Regions from separate parts of the Clavibacter zhangzhiyongii genome, predicted to be linked through region 2. Evidence: predicted binding sites of a transcription regulator. Region 2 holds the regulator's gene; the other holds the start of a gene.
The links. Region 2 encodes HspR, which represses chaperone genes until heat shock. Its sites were predicted from a motif close to AAGTTGAGTCNNNNNGACTCAACTT; they were not measured.
Positions count from the first base shown of each region.

Region 1 (9,761 bases), 970 kb from region 2:
GCCCCCGACGCGGTGGTGCGCGTGCCCGCCGACGACGCCATGCGGATGCGCGTCGACGCCCTCGAGCAGGAGCTCGCGCGCTGCTACGCGGCGGGCCTCCTCCCCATCGCCGTGGTCGCGACCGCGGGCACCACCGACTTCGGCAGCGTCGACCCGCTGCCCGCGATCGGGAACGTGTGCCGGCGCGAGGGGATCTGGCTGCACGTCGACGCGGCGTACGGCGGCGGCCTCCTCGCGTCGCTCCGGCACCGCGACCTGCTGACGGGCATCGACCGCGCCGACTCGGTGACCGTCGACTACCACAAGACCTTCTTCCAGCCGGTGAGCTCGAGCGCGCTGATCGTGCGCGACGGCCGCACCCTCCGGCACGCGACCCTGCACGCCGACTACCTGAACCCCGCCGACCGGGCGCACGAGGAGATCCCGAACCAGGTCGACAAGTCGCTGCAGACCACACGGCGCTTCGACGCGCTCAAGCTGTGGCTCACGCTGCGGACGGTGGGCGCCGACGGGGTGGGGCGGATGCTCGACGATGTGATCGCGCTGGCCGACCGCACGTGGAGCGCGATGCGGCGGGACGCGGCGCTCGAGGTGGTGGTGCGGCCGGAGATCAGCGCGCTCGTCTTCCGGTACGTGCCGGCGGGGGAGCGCGACGGATCCGCGGGGCCCGGCGCGGCGGCCCGCTCGGGCGCCGTGAACCGCGGGATCCGCCAGGCGATCCAGGACTCGGGCCGCGCCATGGTCGCCGCCACGCGCGTCGGCGGGCGCGCGCACCTGAAGCTCACGCTGCTGAACCCGGCGACGACCGACGCGCACATCGCCGAGGTGCTGCGGATGGTGGTCGCGGCGGGGGACGCGATCGACGCCGGGCTGGGCGACGCCGGCGCCGACGCCGCCGGCCTCGCGGTCGACGCCGTCGCGGAGGCGGGCCGATGAGCGCCGCACCCGACCGGATCCGCGACGTCGTCGCCGTGGGCCTCGGCCCCGCGAACCTGGGGCTCGCGTGCCTCGCGGACCCGCTCGACCTCGACCTCGCGGTGCTCGAGCGGAAGCCCCGCTTCGACTGGCACCCCGGCATGATGCTGCCCACCGCGCACCTGCAGACGCCGTTCCTCGCCGACCTCGTGACGCTCGCGGATCCCACCTCGCGCTTCTCGTTCCTCGCGTACCTCAAGGACACCGGGCGGCTCTACTCCTTCTACATCCGCGAGGACTTCTTCGTGCTGCGCAGCGAGTACGTCGCGTACTGCCGGTGGGCGGCCGAGCGCGCGCGGGGGATCGAGCTCGACCGCGACGTGCGGGCCATCCGGTTCGACGAGGCCGACGGCGCGTACGTCGTCGAGTCGGTCGACGCCGCGGGCGGCCGGCACGTGCACCGGGGCCGGAACCTCGTCGTCGGCGTGGGCACGCCGCCGTGGCTGCCCGAGGCCGTGCGCGACCTGCCGGGGGTCGTGCACAGCTCCGGCTACCTCGGCGCCAAGGACGCGCTGCAGGAGCGGGACGCGATCACGGTCGTCGGCAGCGGGCAGAGCGCGGCGGAGATCTACCGCGACCTGCTCGAGGACGTGGACGCGCGCGGCTACCGGCTCGACTGGATCACGCGGTCGCCCAGGTTCTTCCCGCTCGAGTACACGCGCCTCACGCTGGAGATGACGAGCCCCGAGTACAGCGACCACTTCTTCGGCCTGCCCGCCGACGCGCGCGACGTGCTGCTGCGCGAGCAGCGGAACCTCTACAAGGGGATCGACTCGGAGCTCATCGACGACGTGTTCGCGACGCTCTACCGGAAGCGGCTGGCCTTCGACGCGCTCCGGGCGGAGGGGCGGCTTGCGCCCGGGGGCGACGCGGGATCCGGCGTGCCGACGCGGCTCCTCACCAACGCCGAGGTCGTGTCGTCGCACGCGACCCCCGACGGCGGCGCGGTGCTCGGGCTGCGGCACGCGGAGACGGGTGCGGAGCGGGAGTGGCCCACGGGCGCGGTGATCATGGCGAGCGGGTACGACGCGCAGGCCCCCGGGATCCTCGACGGGCTCGGCGACCGCGTGCACCGCGACGCGCGGGGTCGGCTCGACGTGGCGCGCGAGCACACGGTCGACGACGCCGGGACGCTCTTCGTGCAGAACGCCGAGGTGCACACGCACGGCTTCGTCGCGCCCGACCTCGGCATGACCGCGCATCGCAACTCGCGGATCCTCCGCGCGATCACGGGGCGGGAGCCGTACCCGGTGGAGGCGCGGATCGCGTTCCAGGAGTTCGGGCTGCCGGACGACGTGCCCGCCGCCGGATCCGGGGTGCTCGCGTGAGCGCGCCCGCGCCGGCCGATGCCGTGGTCGCGCCCCGCTACCCGCTCGCGATGCGCCCGCTCGACCCCGACGGCGACGCGGCGCTCGTGCACGCCTGGGTCGCCGCGCCGCGCGCCCGCTTCTGGCAGATGGAGCACGCGACCCTCGACGACGTGCGCGCCGAGTACGCGGGCCTCGCCGCGGATCCCTCCCGCGCGGCGTGGATCGGCCTGCACGACGGCGCCCCCGCGTTCCTCGTCGAGGCCTACGACCCGGCCGACGATCCCGTCGGCGCGCACCTCGACCCGCTCCCCGGCGACCGTGGCATGCACCTGCTCGTCGCCCCGCCGGCCGGCGACCCGCTGCCCGGGTTCACGACGGCGGTCATGCGGCACGTCGTCGCGCACCTGCTGCGTGATCCCGGCGTGCGTCGCCTGGTCGTCGAGCCGGACGTCCGCAACGCGGCGATCCAGCGCCTCAACGCGCGCCTCGGCTTCCGTCCGCTCCGCGTCGTCGACCTCGGCACCAAGCAGGCGCTCCTCAGCGTCGTCGACCGCGACGACGCCCTCCTCCCGCACACCCCTCCGACGGACGGACATCCGATGACCCTGACCCACGACCCCGCGACCGACCACGACCGCGACCGCGATCGTCTCGCCGACCGGCTCCGCCCCGCCGGCGCCGAGCACGCCACGGCCGCCACGCCCGCGGTCGCCGCATCCGCCGCCGCCGAGCCCGACCCCCGGGTCCACCGTGCCGACCACCTCCGGCCCGACGCCTGGGCCGCCGCCACCCGCCACCTCGTGCGGAAGGCGCTCGCCGAGTTCGCGCACGAGCTGCTCATCGAGCCCGAGCGCGTGGATCCGCCGCGGGCGCCCGGCGAGCCCCGGATCCCGCACGACCCGCGGAGCTGGGCCCGGTTCCGCGTCGCCAGCGCCGACGGCCGGAGTGCGTACGCCTACCGCGCCCGCATCCTCGAGCTCGACCACTGGGACGTCGACGAGGCGAGCATCCGCCGCACGGTCGACGGGGAGCCCGCGGCGCTCGACGCCGTCGACCTCGTGCTCGACCTCCGCGACCGGCTCGGCATCACCGACGAGGTCCTGCCCGTCTACCTCGACGAGATCCAGAGCACGCTCTCCGCCGCCGCGTTCTCGCGCCTGCGCGACGTGCCCGACGCGCGCGGCCTCCTCACCGCGTCCTACGCCGAGGTGGAGTCGACGATGGACGAGGGCCACCCCTGCTTCGTCGCGACCAACGGCCGCATCGGCTTCGACCTCGACGACCACGACCGGTACGCGCCCGAGGCGGGGGAGGACGTGCGGATCCTGTGGCTCGCCGTGCACGAGCGCCTCGCGCACTTCGCCGGCGTCGAGGGCCTCGACCGGGAGGCGTTCCTCGACGCGGAGCTCGGCCTCATCGTCCGCGACCGGTTCCGCGCCCGCATGGCCGATCTCGGCGTCGACCCGGCGGATCGCGTGCTCGTGCCGGTGCACCCCTGGCAGTGGGAGAACGTCGTGACGGTGACCTTCGCCGGTCTCGTCGCCACCCGCGACATCGTGCTCCTCGGCACGGGCGACGACGAGTACGGCGCCCAGCAGTCCATCCGCACCTGGGCCAACCGCACGAGCCCGGAGCGGTGCTACGTGAAGACCTCGCTCTCGATCCTCAACATGGGGTTCACGCGCGGGCTGTCCCCGGCCTACATGGCCGTGACCCCGGCCATCAACGACTGGGTGCACGCGCTCGTCGAGGGCGACGCGGAGTTCGCGCGGCTCGGGTTCGGGATCCTCCGCGAGGTCGCGTCCGTCGGCGTCCGGGACGCCCGCGTCGACTCCGCCCTGCCGCCCGGGCACCCCCACGGGAAGATGCTGTCCGCGCTCTGGCGGGAGTCGCCCGTGCCGGGCCTCGCGGAGGGCGAGCGGCTGATGAGCATGACGAGCCTGCTCCACGTCGACGCGCAGGGGGCGAGCGTGCTGGGCGCGCTCATCGACGCGTCCGGGATCGGCGCGGCCGCGTGGATCCGCCGCTGGCTCGACGCGTACCTCGTGCCCCTCGCGCACGCGCTCCTCGCGCACGACCTCGCGTTCATGCCGCACGGCGAGAACGTGATCCTCGTCCTGCGCGACCACGTCGTCGTCCGCGTGCTGATGAAGGACATCGCCGAGGAGGTCGCCCTCTTCGACATGGAGCGCGAGCTGCCGGATGACGTGCGGCGGATCCGTCTCGACTTCCCCGAGGACGAGCGCACCCTCACGGTCTTCACCGACGTGATGGACGGCTTCCTCCGCTTCGCCGCGGCGCTCGTCGAGGACCGCGACGACCTCCGCCCCGACGGCCTGTGGCGCGTGGCGGCGGAGGCGCTCGCCGACCACGAGCGCGCCCACCCGGAGCTCGCCGAGGCCATCGCCCGCTTCGACCTGTTCACGCCGTCGTTCGACCGCTCGTGCCTCAACCGGCTGCAGCTGCGCGACAACCGGCGCATGGTCGACCTGCAGGCGCCGGTGATGCAGGTCCACGGGTCGCTGCGCAACCCGCTCGCGATCCACCGGGGTCTGCGGCCGCGCATCGGCTGACGCGACGGGCCGGCCGGGTGCGCGCCCGGACGTGCGAGGAGCCGCCGCCCGCTGGTGCGGACGACGGCTCCTCGTCGTGGCGGCGCCGCGCGGGCGCCCGGTGGATCAGCTCGCGCTCGCGCCCTGCTCCACCGTCAGCGTGCGGCCCTCCTGGCCCTGCGGCTCGTCGGACGTGACCGCGATCTTGCGCGGCTTCGCCCGCTCGCTCACCGGGATGGTGACGCTCAGCACGCCGTTGGCGTAGTGCGCCGAGATGCGCTCGGTGTCGATGCCCTGGCCGAGCGTCAGCTGGCGGAGGAACGTGCCGGCGACGCGCTCGCGCGTGAGCCAGCGGACGTTCTGATCGCCGGCGAGGGTGCGCTCGGCGCGGATGGTCAGCAGCTGGCCGTCCACGTCGATGTCGACCGAGCCCGGGTCGATGCCCGGGAGGTCGGCGGCCAGCACGTAGGTGTCGCCCTCGCGGTGCAGGTCGATGGGCATCGGCCGGTTCGCCTGGCGGGTCTCGGCCAGGGCGCCCATGGCGCGGTCCAGCTCGCGGAACGGATCGAAGGTCATGTTCATGCTCGACTCCTCTGATGATCTGTGGGGTTGAGCCCCCTCGGCTCAACTACGTCGAGATTAGCACTCGGGGCAGGCGAGTGCCAAGCCGTTCGCCGAGGGCGAATGTCGGCCTGACCACCTCTTCAAGCGCGTCGGCGGAGGTCGCGCTCCATGCGGCCGATGAGGGTCCAGACGGCGCGCGAGAGGTCCGGGTGCTCCAGCGCGATCCCGCGCAGCAGCCGGTACTCGAAGCGCGCGACGACTCCCGGCGCGGTCGACGGGTGCCGCACGCGGGCGAGCTCCTCCGCCATCCCGTCGGCCTCGAGCGCGTCCTGGCGGAGGGTCGCCACCACGTGCTCGTCCACGGTCGGCAGCTGCGGGATGACCTCCCATGGGTCGTCGCCGTTCCGGCAGCGGTGCTCGATCACGGCGTCCAGCTCGTCGCGGGCCTCCTGGCGCAGCACCTCGAGGCTGGCGGGGAAGCGGGCGTGCACGGGCGGATCCTCTCGGGCGGCGGGCCGCTCGGCGGCGGACCCCTTCACGCTACGTCATGCCCCCGGCAGCGCCGGACGGGTGGCAGGATGCCGTCGGTAGCCTGGAGGACCGCGACCCAGGAGGATCCATGTCCGACACCGCCCGCCCCGTCGCCCTCGTCACGGGGGCCACCCGCGGCATCGGCCGCGCCGTCGCCCAGGACCTCGGCCGCACCCATCGCGTCATCGTGCACGGCCGTGACCGCGACGCCGTGGACGCCCTCGCCGCCGCGCTGCCGGACGCCGTCGGCTGGGCCGCCGACCTCGCCGCGGGCGGCCTCGCCGACCTCGTGCCCGACCTCGACCGCCTCGACGTGCTCGTGCACTCGGCCGGCGTGATCGGCGGCGACGCCGTCGACCGGACGCCCGTCGAGGAGTGGCGCCGCGTGTTCGAGGTCAACGTCTTCGCGGTCGCCGATGTCACCCGCGCGCTCCTGCCCGCGCTCCGGGCAGCCGGCGGGCAGGTCGTGCTCGTCAACTCCGGATCCGGCTTCACGGCGAACCCCACGGGCGGCGTCTACGCGGGATCCAAGTTCGCCCTGCGCGCCCTCGGCGACGCCCTCCGCGAGGAGGAGCGCCCGCACGGCGTGCGCGTCTCGAGCGTGCACCCGGGCCGCGTCGCGACCGACATGCAGCGCGAGCTCCGCGCCAAGGAGGGCGGCGAGTACGACGAGACGCGGTACCTCGAGCCGGCGTCCGTCGCGCGCGCCGTGCGGCTCGTCGTCGACCAGACGCGCGACGGCACGGTCGAGTCGGTGTCGCTGCGGCCGTTCGGGGGCTGAGCCGTCGGGTCGCGGCTCAGCGCCCGCGGAACGTCGCCCGGATGTCGTCCACCAGCGGCCCCGGCTGCTCGAGCAGCGCGAAGTGCCCGCCGCGCTCGACCTCGTGGAAGAGCACGAGGTCCGCGTACCGGCGCTCCGCCCAGCGGCGCGAGCGGCGCACGTACTCGCCCGGCATGATGCTGAGGCCCGTCGGCACCGTGATCGGCTCGTCGACCGTGCCGGGCGTCGCCCAGCCGACCTGCGCCGACTCCCAGTAGAAGCGCGCCGCGGAGGCCGCCGTGCCGGGCAGCCAGTACAGCATCACGTCGTCGAGGATCTCGTCGAGCGGGAAGAGCGCCTCGGCGTCGCCGTGCTCGTCGTGGGATCCGCCGACGTCCTGGAACATGGCGTGGATCCACGCGGCGAGTCCCGCGGGGGAGTCCTGGAGCGCGTAGCCGACGGTCTGCGGCCGGGTCGACATCATCTGCGAGTAGCCGGACAGCTGCTGCCGGTAGTGCCCGGTCTCCGCCATCATCCGCCGCTCCTCGTCGGTGGCGTCGCGCATCTCGTCGTCCGTCGGCATGAAGGTCGCCATGTTGAGGTGGATCCCGCGGAGCCCGATGCCCTCCCGGGCCTCGAGCGCCGCGAGCTCGGACGTGACGGTCGCGCCGAGGTCGCCGCCCTGCGCGTACCAGGCCTCGTAGCCGAGCCGGCGCATGAGCTCGGCCCACGCGCGGGCGGTGCGGCGCGCGCCCCAGCCGGTGCCGGTCGGCTTCCCGGAGAAGCCGAAGCCGGGGAGGCTCGGGAGGACGACGTGGAAGGCGTCCTCCGCGGATCCGCCGTGCGCGACCGGATCGGTGAGGGGCCCGACCGCGTGCCGGAACTCCAGCACCGAGCCCGGCCAGCCGTGCGTGAGGATCAGCGGGCGCGCGCCCGGCTCGGGGGAGCGGACGTGCAGGAAGTGGATCCCCAGCCCGTCGATCTCGGTCGTGTGCTGCCCCCACCCGTTGAGGAGCTCCTCGGTGCGGCGCCAGTCGTATCCGTCGACCCAGCGGTCGACGAGCCGCCGCATGCGCGCGAGCTGCGGTCCCTGCGAGGTGTCGTCGACGGTCTCGGGCTCGGGCCAGCGCGTGGCGAGGAGGCGGCGGCGGAGGTCGTCGAGGTCGGCCTCGGGGACGTCGAGGCGGAAGGGGGTGATGGCGGGCATGCGCGGCTCCGATCGGGTCGTGGGGCGCAGCCGATGCCTGCGCTAAGAGATGATCTTCGCACAAGACGATAAAAGTCGGATACGATCTCGGCATGACCTCCTCCGCCGTGACCCGCGCCCACGACCGCGTCGACCCCGACGAGGACGCCTCCGGCATCGACTGGGGCTCCGGCGGCATCGAGACGCAGTTCGGCTGGTCCATCCAGGCCGTCTACCAGGGCTTCGCGCGCACCGCGCAGACCGCCGTGGCCGACGTGCCGGGCGGCCCGCGCGGGTACCAGGTGCTCGTCGCGATCACCACGGAGGAGCCGTCGTCGCAGCTCGCGCTGGCGCAGCGCCTCGGCATCGACAAGACGCAGATGACCTACGTGATCGACGCGCTCGCCGAGGGCGGGCACGTCGAGCGGCAGCCGCACCCGCGCGACCGGCGGATCCGCCAGGTCCTCCCGACCGATGCCGGGCGCGCCCTCCTGGCCACGGCCCGCGTCGCGCTCGGCGAGGTGGAGGACGCCCTGATGCGCGACCTCGCGCCCGACGAGCGCACCGCCCTCCGGCGCCTCCTCGCCCGCGTCGCGCTCGGCATCGGCGAGGCCCCCGACGCGGCGTCCGCCGCCGCGACCTCCGCCGCCGACGAGCCCGACGCCGCGCGCCTCGAGCAGCCCGTCGCCGCCCCCCACCGCTCGCGCCGCTCGGCGCGCCGCACCACCCGAGATGGAGAACCCGCATGAGCACCCCGATCCCCGCTTCCCCCGCATCCGGATCCGCCCCCGTCGTCGTCGCCGGCGCGACCGGCGACCTCGGCCGCCGCATCGTCCGCGAGCTGCTCGCGGCCGGGGCGCGCGTCCGCGTCCTTACCCGCCCCGGCAGCACCGCGGCCGCCGAGGCGTGGGGCGACGACCCCCGCGTCGAGGTCGTCGAGGCCGCGTACACCGACCGGGCCGCGCTGATCCGCGCGGTGGCCGGCGCGCGCGTCGTCGTCTCCGCCGTGAGCGGGGCGCGCTCCGTGATCGTGGGGGCGCAGCGCGCGCTCCTCGCGGCCACCGTCGCCGCCGGCGTCCCGCGCTTCGTCCCCTCGGACTACTCCTCCGACTACCGCCGCGTCACGCCGGGCAGCAACCGCAACTTCGAGCTGCGCCGCGAGTTCGCGGCCGACCTCGACGCGGCCCCCGTGCGCGCCACCTCCGTGCTCAACGGCGCCTTCGCCGACATGCTCACCGGGCAGGCGCCCATCGTGCTGTTCGACCGCCGCCGCGTCCTCTACTGGTCCTCCGCCGACCAGGTGCTCGACTTCACGACCAAGGACGACACGGCCCGCGTGACGGCGCTCGTCGCGCTCGACGACGACGCGCCGCGCGTGGTCGAGGTCGCGGGCGACCGGGTCACCGCCCGGGACCTCGCGCGCATCATGACGGAGATCACGGGCACCCCCTTCGCGCTGCAGTGGGCCGGCACCACGGGCGTCCTCGGCGCGGCGAGCAGGGCCATGCGCCGGGTCGGGCGCGACGAGCAGGAGACGTTCCCCGCCTGGCAGGGGATGCAGTACCTCGTGAGCATGTACAGCGGCGAGGCGGAGCTGCGCCACGTCGACCTCGAGCGCTTCGGCGACCACACCTGGACGGGCGTGCGCGACGTGCTCGCCGCGCACGTCGCGAGCCGCGCGACGACGACGGCCGCCTAGCCGCGACCCCGCGGGGTGCACGACGGGGTGGCGGACGCGGCGACGCGCCCGGCCGCCCCGTCACGAGGCCACGGCTCGCTGGGTGCCGCGTCCAGCAGGCGGTGGTTGGGTGGGGCCGCGCCACGAGCGCCGCGGGCCGGCCGTCCGACCGCCCGCACCCCCGAACGAAGGAGACCCATGACTG
Region 1 is NZ_CP061274.1:2,211,718-2,221,478, reverse strand. It holds gene H9X71_RS10535 (pyridoxal phosphate-dependent decarboxylase family protein) at 1-936, shown strand, start outside; gene H9X71_RS10530 (lysine N(6)-hydroxylase/L-ornithine N(5)-oxygenase family protein) at 933-2,303, shown strand; gene H9X71_RS10525 (GNAT family N-acetyltransferase) at 2,300-4,858, shown strand; gene H9X71_RS10520 (Hsp20/alpha crystallin family protein) at 4,964-5,419, opposite strand; gene H9X71_RS10515 (hypothetical protein) at 5,542-5,892, opposite strand; gene H9X71_RS10510 (SDR family oxidoreductase) at 6,021-6,713, shown strand; gene H9X71_RS10505 (epoxide hydrolase family protein) at 6,730-7,899, opposite strand; gene H9X71_RS10500 (MarR family winged helix-turn-helix transcriptional regulator) at 7,992-8,627, shown strand; gene H9X71_RS10495 (NmrA family NAD(P)-binding protein) at 8,624-9,577, shown strand; gene H9X71_RS10490 (NADP-dependent oxidoreductase) at 9,755-9,761, shown strand, end outside.
Region 1: a site for HspR is predicted at 5,444-5,468, ahead of H9X71_RS10520 (Hsp20/alpha crystallin family protein). Genes of this name have one in related genera too.

Region 2 (9,761 bases):
CAGGTCGTCGAGGCCCCGATGAGGAGCAGGCCCAGCCCCAGCAGCATCCCGGGGCACGTGACGGACGGCACCAGGGGATCGGTCACCGTCAGGTTCGAGAGGACGACCCCGCCCGTGTTGCTGAGCACGAACTGGTACGGGACCGTCTGCCCCTCGGCGTACGCCGCCGGCTGCGGGTTCGTGCGGTCCACCTGCTTCACGAGGTTGAGCGGGCTGAGGTCATCGATGCTCGAGACGCTCACCTCGCGGATCAGGTGCGTGTCGGTGAACGAGCCCGTGGAGGCGAGGTAGCCGAGCTTGTAGGAGGAGGGGGCGGCCGTGGTCATCGTGTACTGCAGCACCCGCGTGAGCGAGGCGGCCGACGCCCCCGCGGTGGCGCCCGCGTAGACCGTGACGACCGGGAAGCGCGCGGGCGAGACGGTGATCCGGATCCTGCGCCCGAGGTCGGCGGTGGGCGTGCTCAGCGTCGTGGTCGCGCGGAGCGACGTCGACGGCCGTGCGCCGGCGAGGTAGCAGTACCCGCTCGTGCCCGTGCCGGGGCCGCGCAGCGCGATGGTGTCGGGGCTGGCGAGGACGCCGGCGGTGACGCAGCCGGTGCCGCGGCCCTCGGTGCCGCTGGAGAAGTTGCCGTACGCGTCGAGGCCGACGCCGAGGTAGCCGCCGGCCACGCCCGGGACGTTCGTGGTCTGGGCGTAGCCGAGGGATCCGCCGGCGGCGCCCGCCGAGGTGAGCGGCACGGATCCGTCCGTGAGGAAGAAGCCGATGCCGTCCGCGCCACCCGAGGAGGTGCCGTACTGGTACTGGTCGAACGTGATGTCGAGGCCGCCGCTCGCGGGGATGGCCGAGTCGTAGACCACGCCGCCCACGGCGCTCGGGCGGTTGTCGGTGAGCTGCAGGGCGCCCGGGTTCGCGCTGGCGGGAGGCGCCTGGGTGCGGCTGCCGCACACGCCCAGCGTCGAGCTGCCGCTGGCCGGGGCGGAGGTCGCGCGGGTCAGGCAGGCGCTGCCGAGCGGCTTCCACGCGGGATCGGTGACGCTCGCGCCGGCGAACGACTCGCGGATCAGCTGCGACGCGGCCGTGGCGGTCTGCGCCGGCAGGCTCACGAGGAGGGCGGCGCCCACGGCGGCCGCCACGAGCGCGGCGACGCGGCGGAGCACCGGGCGCGATCGCGGTCCGCGGACGGTGCGGGACGGCTCGGCGGCATGGCGCGCACGCGCTCGATCCACCTCGACCACCCCCTGGACGTCGCCCTCCCGGAGGAGCGGCGCGAGGCCCCCCGGCCTCGCCTCGGCAACGGTAGATCGGCCGATCACCAGGGGAAAAGGGACCCAGTGGCGATCTAGGTGAACCAGTAGCCCCCGTTCCGGGACCCAGGCCCCCCGACCGAGGCGCACCCAGCGGCGCATCCCGGTGGATCCTGTGAGTTGAGCCGACATCGCTCAACTCCTGCTCCCGCGACTTGACGCTCCGCGGCGCGCGAGTAGAGTTGAGTCATCGCGGCTCAAGTAGCACGCCGCTGACGAAGCGGCACCGCGAGCGAGACTCCGCGGGACACCCGCGTCACCCACGAAGCGACCCCGTGATCCGGGGCCTGCGGCAACAGAAGGAGAACACCCCATGGCTCGTGCAGTAGGAATCGACCTGGGTACCACCAACTCGGTGGTCTCGGTCCTGGAGGGCGGGGAGCCCACCGTCATCGCCAACGCCGAGGGCGCGCGCACCACGCCGTCCGTCGTCGCGTTCACCAAGGACGGCGAGGTGCTGGTCGGCGAGACCGCCAAGCGCCAGAACGTCACCAACGTCGACCGCACCATCTCGTCGGTCAAGCGCCACATGGGCACCGACTGGACCGTCGGCATCGACGCCAAGAAGTACACGTCGCAGGAGCTGTCGGCCCGCATCCTCGGCAAGCTCAAGCGCGACGCCGAGCAGTACCTGGGCGACACGGTGACCGACGCGGTCATCACCGTCCCCGCGTACTTCAACGACGCCGAGCGCCAGGCCACGAAGGAGGCCGGCGAGATCGCGGGCCTCAACGTGCTGCGCATCATCAACGAGCCCACCGCGGCGGCGCTCGCCTACGGCCTCGACCGGGGCAAGGAGGACGAGCTCATCCTCGTCTTCGACCTCGGCGGCGGCACGTTCGACGTCTCCCTCCTCGAGGTGGGCAAGGACGACGACTTCAGCACCATCCAGGTCCGCTCCACCGCGGGCGACAACCGCCTCGGCGGCGACGACTGGGACCAGCGCATCGTCGACCACCTCGTCAAGCGCTTCAAGGAGTCGACGGGCGTCGACGTCTCGAACGACAAGATCGCCAAGCAGCGCCTCAAGGAGGCCGCGGAGCAGGCGAAGAAGGAGCTCAGCTCCTCCACCAGCACGAGCATCCAGCTGCCCTACCTCTCCCTCACGGAGAACGGCCCGGCCAACCTCGACGAGACGCTGACCCGCGCCAAGTTCGAGGAGCTCACGAACGACCTGCTCGAGCGCACCCGCAAGCCCTTCGAGGACGTCATCCGCGAGGCCGGCGTCTCGGTCGGCGACGTGGCCCACGTGGTCCTCGTCGGCGGATCCACCCGCATGCCCGCCGTCGTCGAGCTCGTCAAGAAGCTCACGGGCGGCAAGGAGCCCAACAAGGGCGTCAACCCGGACGAGGTCGTCGCCGTCGGCGCCGCGCTCCAGGCCGGCGTGCTGAAGGGCGAGCGCAAGGACGTCCTGCTCATCGACGTCACCCCCCTGAGCCTCGGCATCGAGACCAAGGGCGGCATCATGACCAAGCTCATCGAGCGCAACACGGCCATCCCGACCAAGCGCAGCGAGACCTTCACCACGGCCGACGACAACCAGCCGTCCGTGGCGATCCAGGTCTTCCAGGGCGAGCGCGAGTTCACCCGCGACAACAAGAACCTCGGCACCTTCGAGCTCACCGGCATCGCGCCGGCGCCCCGCGGGATCCCGCAGGTCGAGGTCACCTTCGACATCGACGCCAACGGCATCGTGCACGTGTCCGCCAAGGACAAGGGCACCGGCAAGGAGCAGTCGATGACCATCACGGGCGGATCCTCGCTCGGCAAGGAGGACATCGAGCGCATGGTCCGCGAGGCCGAGGAGCACGCGGCGGAGGACAAGACGCGCCGCGAGCAGGCCGAGGTCCGCAACAACGCGGAGCAGCTCGCCTACTCGATCGACAAGCTCATCAAGGAGAACGACGACAAGCTCCCCGAGGACGTCAAGTCCGAGGTCCAGGGCGACGTCGACGGCCTGAAGAGCGCCCTCGCCGGAGACGACGAGACCGCCGTGAAGACCGCGTTCGACAAGCTCTCCGCCAGCCAGACCAAGCTCGGCGAGGCCATCTACGCGCAGGGCCAGCAGGAGCAGGCCGCCGGTGAGGCGTCCGAGGGCGCGCCCGAGGCGAAGAAGGACGACGAGGACATCGTCGACGCCGAGGTCGTGGACGAGGACGAGCAGGACAAGAAGACCGACCGATGACCGAGGACACCGCGAACGGCGAGGGCCGCGTGCCCGAGGACGAGGGAGCCGAGCAGTCGGCCTCCTCGGCCCCGGCCGGGCCTGACGCCACGGCGGACGCCGCGGCCGACGCGGCCTCGGTCCCGGGCGAGGACGGCGCGTTCGTCGAGGCCGAGGGCCCCGACGTCGAGACGACCGACCCCATGGACGAGGAGCTGCAGGACCTCATCGAGAAGACCCGGAACGAGCCCGTCGAGGGCGACTCCGAGCACCTCGCGGACCTGAAGCGCGTCACCGCCGAGTACGCCAACTACCGCAAGCGCACCGAGGCCAACCGCGAGATCGAGCGCCAGCGCGCGGTCGGCGACGTGGTCAAGGGCATCCTCCCGGTGCTCGACGACCTCGATCGCGCCGAGAAGCACGGCGACCTCGCGGAGGGCGGACCGCTCACCGCGATCGTCGCCAAGCTGCGGACCAACGTGGAGCGCATCGGGCTGGTCAAGGTGGGCGCCGTCGGCGACGCCTTCGACCCGCAGGTGCACGAGGCGATCTTCCAGAAGCCGAACCCCGAGGTCCAGGTGGACACCGTCGCGGACGTCGTCGAGAGTGGCTACTACATCGGCGAGACGCTGCTGCGGGCCGCGAAGGTCGTCGTCGACAAGCCGGAGTAGCGCCATCATCCGCAGCATCGATCCGGCTGCACCCACCCCGGTCCGGGCGTCCGCACGCGCGGGCGCCCGGACCGGGTCGTGCGGCCCCCACCACGAGAAGAAGAAGGGAGGCGTCTGATGGCCAGCCAGGACTGGTTCGACAAGGACTTCTACAAGGTCCTCGGAGTGTCCAAGGACGTCTCGGAGGCCGACCTCAAGAAGGCCTACCGCAAGCTCGCGCGGCAGTACCACCCGGACAGCAACCCGGATCCGTCGGCCGAGGCGCGCTTCAAGGAGATCAGCGAGGCCAACGCCGTGCTGTCCGACAAGGAGCAGCGCCGCGAGTACGACCAGGTGCGCGCGATGGGATCCGGCGCCCGCTTCAGCGCGCCCGGCGCCGGCGCCCAGGGCGGCGGCTTCGAGGACGTCTTCGGCGGCATGTTCGGCCAGCAGGCCGGCGGCCGCGGGCGGCGCGCCGGGTTCGGATCCGGCCAGCCGCAGTACAGCCAGGGCGGGTTCGAGGACATCCTCGGCGGCATGTTCGGCAACGGCGGCTTCGGCCAGTCGACCGGCGGCTACCGCGGGTACGGGGCGCCCACCAAGGGCCGCGACGTGACGGCGTCGACCACGATCGACTTCCTCACCGCGGTGCAGGGCGACGTCGTGCGCCTGCAGGACTCCGACGGCCGCCCCCTCACGGTGCGCGTGCCGGCCGGCGTCTCCGACGGGCAGAAGATCCGCCTCGCCGGCAAGGGCGAGCCCTCGGGGGACGGCGGCGCGTCGGGGGACATCATCCTCACCGTGCACGTGCGTCCGCACCCCGTGTTCGAGCGCGACGGGCTGAACCTCCGGGTCAACGTGCCCGTGACGTTCCCCGAGGCCGCGCTCGGCGCGACCATCGAGGTGCCGACGCTCGGCGGCGATCCGGTGCGGCTGAAGGTCGCGCCCGGCACGTCGAGCGGCAAGGTGCTCCGCGTCAAGGGCCGCGGCGTCACGACCCCGAAGGGCACGGGCGACCTGCTCGCGCGCATCGAGGTCGCGGTGCCGTCGCGCCTCACGGACGCGCAGCGCGTGGCGCTCGACGCCTTCGCCAGCTCGGGCCCCGCCGAGGACCCGCGCGCGGAGCTCATCGAGCGAGCCCGGGGCTGACGTGGATCCCCGCGACGCGATGGACGAGGACGCCCCCGTCTTCGTGATCTCCGTGGCGGCGGAGCTCTCGGGCATGCACCCGCAGACGCTCCGGCAGTACGACCGCCTCGGGCTCGTGTCGCCCACCCGCACGGCCGGGCGCTCCCGCCGCTACTCGATGCGCGACATCGTGCAGCTGCGGGAGGTCGCCCGGCTGGGCGCGGAGGGCGTGAGCCTGGAGGGGATCGCGCGGATCCTCGAGCTCGAGAACCAGGTGTCGGAGCTCCGCGGCCGCGTCCGCCAGCTCGAGTCGGCCCTCGCCGACGAGCTGCTCTCCCGGCCCGGCCGCCGCGTCTTCGCGGCCCGCGGCGACGGCGACGTGGTGTCGCTGCGCGCGGGCGTGCGGCCCTCGCGGCAGACCGAGGTCGTGCTCTACCGCGCGGCGCTCACGCGGCACGCGCCGGATCCGGGCGAGGACGCCGACGCGCATGCGGGCACCGATCCCGACGGGCGCGGCCCGCGGTGAGCGACCCCGCCGCATCCGCCGCATCCGCCGCCGACGACCTCCTCGACCTGGGCGCGCTCCGGCGCCGGCCCGACGTCGAGGCCGACAACCTGTTCGCGGCCGACGCCGCCGACCGCCTGCTCCTCGACGAGCTCGTCGCGCTGCTCGCGACCGCCGCCGACGCCGGACGCCCCGTGCAGGCCGCGGAGCTCGTCGTGGTCGGCGACGCCTACGGCGCCCTCGCGCTGGGAGCCGCCGCCGCGCTCCGCCGAGCCGGGGCCGGGGCCGCGGATCCGATCCGCCTCCGCGTGCACCAGGACGCGCTGACCTCCGAGACCGCCCTCGACCTCAACGCGGTGCTCATCGGCGAGACCGCCGGGATCGCGCACCACGGGCTCGACGACGCGCTCGCCGCGGGCGCTCGCGTGGTGCTCGCCCGCCTGCCGCGCAGCCTCGACGCGCTCGACGAGTGGGCCGGCGTGGTCGCGCGCGCCGCGGCCGACGACGTGACCGTGCTCGCCGGCGGCCGCGTCAAGCACATGACGCCCGCGATGACGGACGTGCTCCGCCGCCGCTTCGGCGACGTGCACGCGACCCTCGCGCGGCAGAAGTCGCGCGTGCTCGTGGCGCGCCGGCCCCTGCGCGACGCCGCGGTCGACGCGTACCCCCGCCGCGAGTCGCACCCCGACCTCGGCCTCGAGGTGCGCGCGCACGGCGCCGCCTTCGCGGGATCCAAGGTCGACATCGGTACGCGCTTCCTGCTCTCCTTCCTGCCCGACCTGCCGGCCGACGCCCGCGTCGCGGTCGACCTCGGCTGCGGCACGGGCGTCATCGCGTCGGCCGTCGCGCTCGCCCGGCCGGACCTCCGCGTCATCGCGACCGACCAGTCCTGGGCGGCCGTCGACTCGGCGCGCGCGACCGTCGCGGCCAACGGGCTCGGGGAGCGGGTGACCGTGGTGCGCGACGACGCCGGGTCCACCGTGCCCGACGGATCCGCCGACCTCGTGCTCCTCAACCCGCCGTTCCACACGGGCGCGACCGTGCACGCAGGCCTCGCGCCGCGCCTGTTCGCCGCCGCGGCGCGCATGCTCCGCCCGGGCGGCGAGCTCTGGACCGTCTACAACAGCCCGCTCGGCTACCGCCCGCAGCTGACCCGGATCGTGGGCCCGACGCGCGAGGCGGGACGGAACGCGAAGTTCACGGTCGCCGTCTCGACGCGGGCGGATCCCCGGGCCTAGCCTCGGGCCACCGCCGGCGACCCGCGCCGCCCGCTCACCGAGGAGCCGCCATGCCGACCTTCCGCACCCGCGTCCTGCAGGCCCGCGTCAACGCCACCGGGCTGCCGGTGCCCGCCGAGGCGCTCGACGAGCTGGGCGCCGGGAAGCGGCCGGCCGTGGTCGTCACGGTCGCGGGGTACTCGTACCGCACGACCGTCGGCACCATGGGCGGGCAGCACCTGCTCCCCTTGAGCGCCGCGCATCGCGCCGCCTCCGGGATCGCCGCCGACGACGAGGTCGAGGTCACGATCGAGCTCGACGCCGCTCCGCGCGAGGCCGTGGTGCCGGAGGAGGTCGCCCAGGCGTTCGCCGCGGAGCCCGCCCTGGCCGAGGCGTTCGCCGCCCTGTCGTCGAGCCGGCAGCGCGCGCTCGTGGATCCGATCGGCGAGGCGAGGACGGACGGGACGCGCGCCCGCCGGGTGGAGAAGGTGCTGGCGGCGCTGCGCGGGTGAGGCGCCGCGGGATCCCGACGGGCCGTCAGGACGCCGCGCCTCCGGACGCCGGCGGATCCAGCACCAGCAGCTCGCCGATCTCGCACTCGAGGGCGCGGCAGACCGCGACGAGCGTGGAGTAGCGGATCGCCCGGGCGCGGTCGTTCTTCAGCACCGACAGGTTCACCTGGCTGACGCCCACGATCGCGCTCAGCCGCGTGAGCGTCATGCCGCGGGCGGCGAGCAGCTCGTCGAGCCGGCAGTGGACCCCGGTGGGGCCGTCGTCGTCGCCCGCCATCAGACGAGGCCGCGGGTGTCGCGCTGCAGGCGCTCGCCGTGCTCGACCACGAGGCCCACGATCATCAGGGCGAAGCCGAGCGCGATGGTCGACGCGTCGACCTCCGCCGCCACGGGCCAGAACCCGTCGAGCCCCGCGGTGGGGTCGTTGAGCGCCTCGCCGACCATCCACGCCACGCCCGTGCGGACGCCGAGCGACAGCAGCGCGGCGATCATCACGATGCCGCCCGCGACCGTCACCACGAGGCTGAGGCGGCGGGCGAGCGGATCCGGCCGGAGCAGCCGCCGCGCGAGGAGCGCGACCGTGCCCGCCAGCGCGATGCCGACCGCGGCGTCGAGCGCGATGCGGACCACGTGCATGGCGACGATGCCGCCCGGCAGGTCGCCGACCGCGACGTCGGCCGTGCGGTAGGCGCCCGAGCGGAGGTCGGCGGGACCGGCGTCGGCGCCGGCGGGCAGGGACCCGCGCATCTCCAGCGACGTGCGCACGACGCCCGTGCGGACGGTCTCGACGGCGCTGAGGGCGGCCGCGGCGGCGACCAGGAGCGCGACGACCACGGCGAGGACGAGGGCCGCGCGGAGGATCCCGCGGGTGATGCGCGCGGAGCCGCCGGTGCCGACGAGGGGGGAGGTGGTCATGGGAGTCCTATCGACAGTCGTTGCAACGAATGTCGATAGGGTCGCACGCGGCCGGGGCCCGTGTCGAGGCCCCGCGGATCACGCCGGATGCGTGCGGAACCACTCCAGGAGCCAGCGGGCGCGCGACGGCGCGTCCGGGCGGGCCGCCGCGGAGGCCGGGCGGTCGAGGAAGTCGTCGTAGCCGTCGAGCTCGCGGACGGTCGCGTCGTCGACCGTGCGGAAGCCCATCGACCAGGCGGGGAACTGCCGCGCGGGGATCCGCTCGTCGAGGAGCTGCCGCACCTCCGTGTGCCGGTCGTCGGCGGCGATGACGGCGAAGACGGCCTCCACGGCCTCGTCCGGTCCCTCGAGGACCTGCATGAAGCGGCCGTCGCGATGGAGCAGGAGGCCGGTCAGGCCGGTCCGCTCGTTGTTGCGGACGCACTGGCGGAGGAGCTCCGCGAGATCCTCGTCGGTGAGGCGCCGCGTGGCGGTGCTCGTGTAGACGGTCGTGCGCATGTGTCCCCCTCGTCCCCGTCCGACCATCCTGCCGGGTCGCGGAGCCGTGCGGGGCACTACGCGGCGATCCCGGACGGCAAGAGCCCGGCGCGTCCGCGGGTACGGGTCGTGCCGGGCTCCTGCTGCTGCCGCGTCCGTTCGGGTCGGTGCGCGGAGGGATCTGATGAGCGGCCCGCTGGGCGGGGGGACGCGGCGGGGCGCTCCTCGGGTATCCATTCGCACAGCGGCATCGGGGGGAACCCGCTGTGTGATCACGACTCTACGCGGCCGGTCCTCATTTTGGGGGACACGGATGCGCGAAGCGCGGGTGATCCGAGGGTGAGGCGCGGGTGAGCGGCCCGCCGTCATGCGGATCCGGGGCCGTCGGCCGGGCTCCGATCGCCGGGCCGGGGATGTCCGCTGGGCGCACGACGGGGCGCGGCGCACCGCCCGGCGGCGTCAGTGCGCGCCGCCGAGGCGCCCCGCGAGGCGGCCGTGGATGGCGCTGCTCGCCGCGTTCATCCCGCGGATCTCGACGGTCGTGCCGTGCGCCCGGTACCGCGTCTCGACGGCGTCGAGCGCGGCGACCGTGGAGGCGTCCCAGACGTGCGAGCGGGACAGGTCGATGACGACGCGGGGCGGGTCGTCATCGTAGGCGAAGCGCGTGGTGAGGTCGTCGCTCGAGGCGAAGAACAGCTCGCCGTCGACCGCGTAGAGCGCGCGCTCGCCGTCGGCGTCCGCCTCGAGGGTGCGGGTGACGCTCGTGAAGCCCGAGACGCGGCGGGCGAAGACGACCATCGCGGCGATCACGCCCACGACGACCCCGACGGCCAGGTCGTCGGTGGCCACCACGACCGCCACGGTGGCGACCATGACGACGGTCTCGCCG
Region 2 is NZ_CP061274.1:80,294-90,054, forward strand. It holds gene H9X71_RS00385 (DUF7507 domain-containing protein) at 1-1,157, opposite strand, end outside; gene dnaK (molecular chaperone DnaK) at 1,618-3,489, shown strand; gene H9X71_RS00395 (nucleotide exchange factor GrpE) at 3,486-4,139, shown strand; gene H9X71_RS00400 (DnaJ C-terminal domain-containing protein) at 4,257-5,267, shown strand; gene H9X71_RS00405 (heat shock protein transcriptional repressor HspR) at 5,287-5,772, shown strand; gene H9X71_RS00410 (class I SAM-dependent methyltransferase) at 5,769-6,989, shown strand; gene H9X71_RS00415 (YdeI/OmpD-associated family protein) at 7,040-7,480, shown strand; gene H9X71_RS00420 (helix-turn-helix domain-containing protein) at 7,506-7,757, opposite strand; gene H9X71_RS00425 (hypothetical protein) at 7,757-8,395, opposite strand; gene H9X71_RS00430 (BLUF domain-containing protein) at 8,474-8,893, opposite strand; gene H9X71_RS00435 (SulP family inorganic anion transporter) at 9,332-9,761, opposite strand, start outside.